3 regions of the Thalassorhabdus alkalitolerans genome follow, and region 2 is predicted to be linked to each of the others. Evidence: riboswitches for the same ligand, from Rfam matches in the RefSeq annotation. Region 2 holds a riboswitch; each other region holds the start of a gene.

Region 1 (2,268 bases), on a different contig from region 2:
CATTTGGAAACAGAGTCTCAATCATTAGTTAACACCTCCGCCTCCACTTGCTGCTCTTTAATAAACTGAAGAGCACTTTGCAAATTGCTTTCCGTTCCATCCAGACGGACAAACAATGTGCCATAGCTCCCTTCCCTTGTCTGTGAAATCTTTCCTTGAAGAATATTGACACTCACCTGGAACTTCTGGATGATTTCAGTCATCAAAGGCTGTTCGGCATCATCACCTACAAAGGTAAGCTTTAGGATGGGGCCGCCTTCTGTTCCCTTTAACAGTTCAGAAATTGCTTCCATTGTTTCTTCAGGTTCAGTAATTTGTTTTACAAATTCTTTGGTCATCTCTTGCTTAGGATTGCGGAATACATCAAGAACAGGGCCCTCTTCTACCACTTTTCCACCTTCCATAACCGCTACATGATGGCAGATTTTTCGAATGACATGCATCTCATGGGTAATCAGGACAATGGTCAGGCCAAGCTTTTGATTAATATCCACTAGTAAGTCCAGTATAGAATCTGTTGTCTTTGGATCAAGAGCGGACGTCGCCTCATCGCACAATAGCACTTTAGGGTTGTTCGCAAGAGCGCGGGCAATGCCTACTCTTTGCTTTTGCCCCCCGCTAAGCTGAGAAGGATAGGCATCCCCTCTTCCCTCCAGGCCAACTAGCTTAATAAGTTCGTTAACTCTTGACCGCCTTTCTTCTTTTGGTGTTCCGGCAATCTCTAAAGGAAAAGCAATATTTTCGGCAACCGTTCTGGACCAAAGCAGATTGAAATGCTGGAATATCATGCTGATCTCCTGCCTGGCTTTTCTTAATGACCTTCCTTTTAAGTTGGACATATTATTGCCGGCCACAGTAACCTCGCCTTCACTTGGTCGCTCAAGCATATTAAGCATCCGAATCAATGTACTTTTGCCGGCTCCACTGTACCCGATGACACCATAAATTTCGCCTTCTTCTATTGTAAGGTTGACCCCGTCAACCGCAGTGACCGTTCCACTTTTTGTACTAAAAATCTTTTTTAAGTTTTTTAACGTAATCATATAGACCACCCTTGGGTATTTTAAATCCTATTTCACTTATCTGGAAACTTAGTTCCCTTTCCGTTATAAGCACTTGATTTCCAGGAACCAAGTGCACCTTAAATGAAGAAGCTTTCTGCAGCTTCTTTATTAATTTTCTTTTAAGTAACAAACACCGCAGAAACGAAAAAAACCTTCTGCTTATCAGTGAGCAGAAAGGTCCTGTATATGCGCCTTTCTCTCATCTTGCAACGCTCAGCGGGCATTGCAGGAATTGGCACCTTATCAACTCACATTGACGGTTGCCGGGCTTCAACGGGCCTTTCCCTCCACCACTCTTGATAAGAGCATTAAATTATTTTCTACAATATTCAACACTAAATTGAATATTAGCACGGGAAATAGAGAGTGTCAATACAATGACAAGGTGGGTTATTTTACCGGGTCAGGTGCCTGGCACCACAGCCTATTGTAATATATTTCCCCCTCTATCTAAGGGGTTAGGCCTGATTTATGTTACTTCAAGGTCTTGGTGCCTGACACCAATTAAAAAAGCACCCTTTTACAGGGTGCTTATGTACCGTTGATTAGTCTTCGCTAACCATTTCCTCATACTCTTCAGCTGACATAAGTTGGTCAAGCTCACTTTTGTCGGATGGCTCAACAACAATCATCCATGCTTTTTCATAAGGTGAATCATTAACAAATTCAGGAGAATCGTCAAGGTCTTCGTTCACCTCTACTACTTTTCCGCTTACTGGCGCATACAATTCAGATACGGTTTTTACAGATTCAACGCTTCCAAAAGGCTCGTCTGCTTCTACTTCGTCTCCCTCTTCCGGAAGCTCTACAAAAACGATGTCTCCCAGCTCTGATTGTGCGAAGTCAGTAATTCCAATGCGGACTTTGCCGTCTTCCTCTTTTACCCACTCATGTTCCTCTGAATACTTTAATTCTTTTGGCAGATTCATAATTATCCCTCCATTTCAACTTCTTTTTTGAAAGCAGGCTGCCCTGGCAGGCATTACCTCTTCCATAATTCCTCAAATTGCTCTTCTTTAAACCCTACTGACACCTTTGTTCCGTCGGTTACAATTGGGCGTTTGAGGAGCATACCGTCTGAAGCCAGAATATCCAGAAGCTCGTCCTCACCCGCTGTCTTCACCTTATCCTTTAGGCCAAGTTCACGGTATTTCTTGCCGCTCGTATTAAAAAACTTCCGAAGCTCAAGTCCGCTCTTTTCATA
Region 2 (2,268 bases):
GTGGAGGTAGAAACATACTATAAAAGTAGAGGAAGGTGGACGCTATGGCAGCCAGCTGGTCAAATAAATCTTACATCGTCTTTTATGACAGTTTATGTCCTTTGTGTAAAAAAACAAAGAGATACTTTGAACGTATGGATTGGTTCAATCGAATGCACTGGGTTTCTATTCATGAACCTGGATTGAAAGAGAAATTTCCATTTTTACAGCAGCAAAAAATTCAAGAAGAGATTCACTTTATTGTTAACGGTACTTACCTGTATACAGGTTTTGAAGCGGTACGAAGAATGATGCTCTTAATGCCTGCTACTTCTCTTATTGGGGCACTCCTGCATTCTCCCGGAATGTTAAAAGCCGGCCGGAGATCCTACAAATGGATTGCAAAAAATCGTTATTCTATGCTGAATGAAACATGCGAAGGCGGTGCTTGCTCGATTCAGCAAAGATCGAATTAAGTTATGCTATTTTAAAAAAAGGTAACGTATTTCTTTAGAACAGCTTATAGATGTTTCTAAGTTGACATAGCAATGTGACTACGTTATGATATGTCGCGAACGGATACTCTTATCCCGAGTTGGTGGAGGGACAGGCCCTGTGAAACCCAGCAACCACCCCAGCGAAATGGGGGAAAGGTGCTAACCTGGCAAGACAGTTTGTCTTGGAAGATAAGAGGCGAAAAAGGTGAAACGATCAAAACCCTTTTCCTCGCCAAGGAAAAGGGTTTTATGCTATACGATCAGTCTTATAAGATCGTATGAAAATAAGGAGTGCTGACCATAGCCGCCTTGTTTAGATTTTTCTTTCTCCTTTTACACTTGCCGCATCTGGGAATGAGTGCCGTATTATTCGTAATCGGAAAAGGAGGATATAATTAGATGGAAGCAAAAGGAAAAAGACTTTTCACTTCAGAATCTGTAACAGAAGGACATCCAGATAAAATTTGTGACCAGATCTCAGACGCTATTCTGGATGAAATCTTAAAAGAAGATCCAAATGCAAGGGTAGCATGCGAAACAACAGTTAACACTGGCTTAGTACTGGTGGCAGGTGAAATTACGACATCTACATATGTCGATATCCCTAAAATTGCAAGAGAAACGTTAAAAAACATTGGGTATACAAGGGCAAAGTATGGTTTTGACTATGAAACGTGTGCCGTTTTAACGTCCATTGATGAGCAGTCAGCTGATATAGCCCAGGGTGTGGACAAAGCACTTGAAGCAAGAGAAGGAAATATGACAGAGGAAGAAATTGAGGCAATTGGGGCAGGAGACCAAGGATTAATGTTTGGTTATGCAGATAACGAAACAAAAGAGCTTATGCCTTTGCCAATTTCACTTTCTCATAAGCTTGCCCGCCGTCTCACGGAGGTACGTAAAAAAGAAATTCTTCCATATTTACGTCCTGACGGAAAGACTCAGGTAACGGTTGAATATGGTGAAGATGGAAAGCCAGTCAGAGTGGATACCATTGTTATTTCTTCCCAGCATCACGCGGATGTGACACTTGAGCAGATTGACCTCGATTTGAAGGAGCATGTGATTGAGCCAGTAGTGCCTGCAGAACTATTAGATGCAGAAACGAAATACTTTATTAACCCTACAGGCCGTTTTGTTATTGGCGGACCCCAAGGTGATGCTGGCTTGACCGGCCGTAAGATTATTGTTGATACTTATGGAGGGTATGCCCGCCACGGAGGCGGTGCGTTTTCCGGTAAGGATCCTACAAAGGTCGACCGCTCTGCTTCTTACGCTGCCCGCTATGTTGCAAAGAACATCGTTGCAGCAGAATTGGCAGACAAATGTGAAGTGCAGCTTGCTTACGCGATCGGAGTAGCACAGCCAGTATCCATTTCAATCGAAACGTTTGGCACAGGAAAGGTTTCAGAAGAAACACTTGTAAAAGTGGTGCGGGAAAACTTTGACCTGAGACCGGCAGGAATTATTAAAATGATGGACCTTCGTCGTCCTATTTATAAGCAGACTGCTGCCTACGGCCACTTTGGACGGACTGATATCGAGCTTCCATGGGAAAACACCGATAAAGCAGAAGCGTTGTCTTCCATGGCCCAGCAATATGAGTAAGTAAATAAACAGGCTGTTGAGAAGTCTTTCTCAGCAGCCTGTTTTTCTATGAGTCAGCTTATTCAATAATTCAATTCCCCAAGCCCGTGCCTGCCAGGGTTTTGTCGGACTCTTTATTCTGCAGGTGTCTGGAACATATGTGAAAGCTCAAAAAAACCATGATCATATATCATGGTTAAAGGTG
Region 3 (2,268 bases), on a different contig from region 2:
TCCTGTAACATTTCGTTTACAGAATGAAGAGGGTTCTTTTCTTCTGGCACGACCATGCCCGTTTCTTTATTTTCAGACATGGCAATCGTACCGCCAGTATGAATGATAAGTATTTTTTTCAAAGGATCACCTCACATAAGAATAATATATACCCTGTGTTTCCGGTCTTTTTAACGATGCTGGTTTGCAAAAAAAGGTAAACAATTTTCAACCTTAAAACTAACATGTTACCATGAAGATGAACAGAGGGGACGGTTATGACGGTGGTGACACTTTTTACAGCAGCACTTGCGCCTGCCATATCATTACTTGTATATTTTTATCTTCGCAATCAATACGGTTCAAACATGATAGGGCAGGTCATAAAAGCTTTTATTATAGGAGTGCTGCTAGTTTTCCCCGTGATGGTTATACAATATGCTTTAGAAGGGGAGGCTTTAATTACCGAACCTTGGTTCAAAGCATTCGTTAACGCCGCTTTCCTTGAAGAGTTTTTTCAATGGTTTCTGCTGTATTTTATCGCTTACCGTTTTGGCACACTGAAAAACAGGTACGATGGAATTGTTTACGCTGTTTCTTTATCTTTAGGGTTTGCAGCAGCCGAGAATGTGTTATATCTAATGGCAACAGGTATTGACTTTGCTGTCGGACGAGCCTTTCTGCCTGTGAGCAGTCATGCATTGTTTGGAGTAGTCATGGGGTATTACCTGGGATCTGCTCGTTTTAAAGTGAATGACCATGTAAAAAAATGGCTTTTCCTGGCCCTGATCATTCCTGTTGTTTTACACGGTTTTTTTGATTTGATACTATTAACCATTAATCAATATCTTTTTACGAGCATCGCCCCTTTTATGATTTTTTTGTGGTGGTTTGCATTAACAAAAGTGAAAAAAGCGAATGAGAGAACGGAATAAGGAGTGATCGTATTGACTACTGAAACTCGATACAGAGTGGTGATTCGCTGTCCTAAATGCGGAGAAAAATATATTCTGCGAGGACGCCAGCGAGCTGATGGTGAATATGAAACAGGGTTTAAACGATGTGTATGCGGGAATGAAACGGAGCTTAATGTAGAGGCTACGCCGGAATAAAGGTTGCAATTTCATGTTTTTTCGTGTAGTGTAGCAATAACAACTTTATTATAGGAAGCTTTCTTATCTAGAGAGATGGAGGGAATGGCCCGAAGAAATCTCAGCAACCAGCCAGTTTTGGTCAGGTGCTAATTCCAGCAGGTGGTGATAAACCTGCAAGATGAGAAGAAGCTAGCATGTCTCGATACTGTCTTGCCTTCTTCTTAACCGAAGAAGGCTTTATTTTGTACATATGCATTTTTCCAACAAATGTAAAGAGGGTTAAAGGTCGCAAAAACCTTAGGCTGCCCTTTTTCTGAAAAAATTAGAAAATAAAGAAAAACAGATTACATCATAAGGAGTGGAGAGAATGTCTCGATACAACCTAGAAACAAAACTTGCACAAATAGGGAATAGAAGCGAGGAGGCTACAGGCACAGTAAGCGCACCTGTCTACTTCTCAACTGCATACAGGCACAGCGGTATAGGAGAATCAACCGGCTATGACTATTCAAGGACAGGAAATCCTACAAGAGAACTTCTTGAAAAGGCGATTGCAGATTTAGAGGGCGGAGACAAGGGGTTTGCGTTAAGCTCCGGAATGGCAGCTGTTCAAACAGTTCTAGCGCTATTTAAAAGCGGGGATGAGATCCTGGCATCCCAGGACTTGTACGGCGGCACCTATCGTTTATTTGAAGAAGGGTGGAAAAAGTGGGGGTTAACCTTTACATACGGAGATCCTCGAAACCTTGCATCTTTTTCAGAAAAAATAACAGAAAATACAAAAGCTTTATTTATCGAAACGCCGACAAATCCATTAATGCAGGAAGCTGATTTGGAAGGCCTTGCTGCTGTTGCAAGAGAGAATAACCTGCTTTTAATTGTAGATAACACCTTTTATACTCCAGTGCTTCAAAGACCTATTGAAAAAGGAGCCGACATTGTCATTCACAGTGCATCCAAGTATTTAGGCGGCCATAATGATGTCATCGCAGGCTTAATTGTTGCAAAAGGAGAAAAGCTTTGTGAAGAAATTGCAGCTTTTCATAATGGCATGGGAACGATTCTTTCTCCTCTTGATGCCTGGCTGTTAATGAGAGGCATGAAGACACTGTCTCTGCGGATGGAAAAGCATACGGAAAATGCTCAAAAGGTAGCAGCTTTTCTGAAAGAACATCCATTGATTGATGAAGTCCTT

Evidence for each region. A riboswitch is a leader RNA that binds a small molecule or an ion and turns the genes downstream of it on or off. The one in region 2 is predicted to bind S-adenosylmethionine.
Region 1: it holds a riboswitch for S-adenosylmethionine, as region 2 does, so the genes downstream of both, ACFPU1_RS00260 (methionine ABC transporter ATP-binding protein) here and metK (methionine adenosyltransferase) in region 2, are expected to answer to the same signal.
Region 3: it holds a riboswitch for S-adenosylmethionine, as region 2 does, so the genes downstream of both, ACFPU1_RS15560 (methionine biosynthesis PLP-dependent protein) here and metK (methionine adenosyltransferase) in region 2, are expected to answer to the same signal.

Annotation. Positions count from the first base shown of each region.
Region 1 covers NZ_JBHSOZ010000002.1:38,240-40,507, forward strand. The annotation lists gene ACFPU1_RS00255 (methionine ABC transporter permease) at 1-25, opposite strand, end outside; gene ACFPU1_RS00260 (methionine ABC transporter ATP-binding protein) at 18-1,043, opposite strand; SAM riboswitch class I at 1,261-1,370, opposite strand; gene gcvH (glycine cleavage system protein GcvH) at 1,610-1,993, opposite strand; gene ACFPU1_RS00270 (arsenate reductase family protein) at 2,047-2,268, opposite strand, start outside.
Region 2 covers NZ_JBHSOZ010000003.1:1,194,800-1,197,067, reverse strand. The annotation lists gene ACFPU1_RS08620 (thiol-disulfide oxidoreductase DCC family protein) at 45-455, shown strand; SAM riboswitch class I at 562-672, shown strand; gene metK (methionine adenosyltransferase) at 876-2,084, shown strand.
Region 3 covers NZ_JBHSOZ010000010.1:111,502-113,769, forward strand. The annotation lists gene ACFPU1_RS15545 (asparaginase) at 1-122, opposite strand, end outside; gene prsW (glutamic-type intramembrane protease PrsW) at 258-914, shown strand; gene ACFPU1_RS15555 (hypothetical protein) at 927-1,091, shown strand; SAM riboswitch class I at 1,152-1,258, shown strand; gene ACFPU1_RS15560 (methionine biosynthesis PLP-dependent protein) at 1,441-2,268, shown strand, end outside.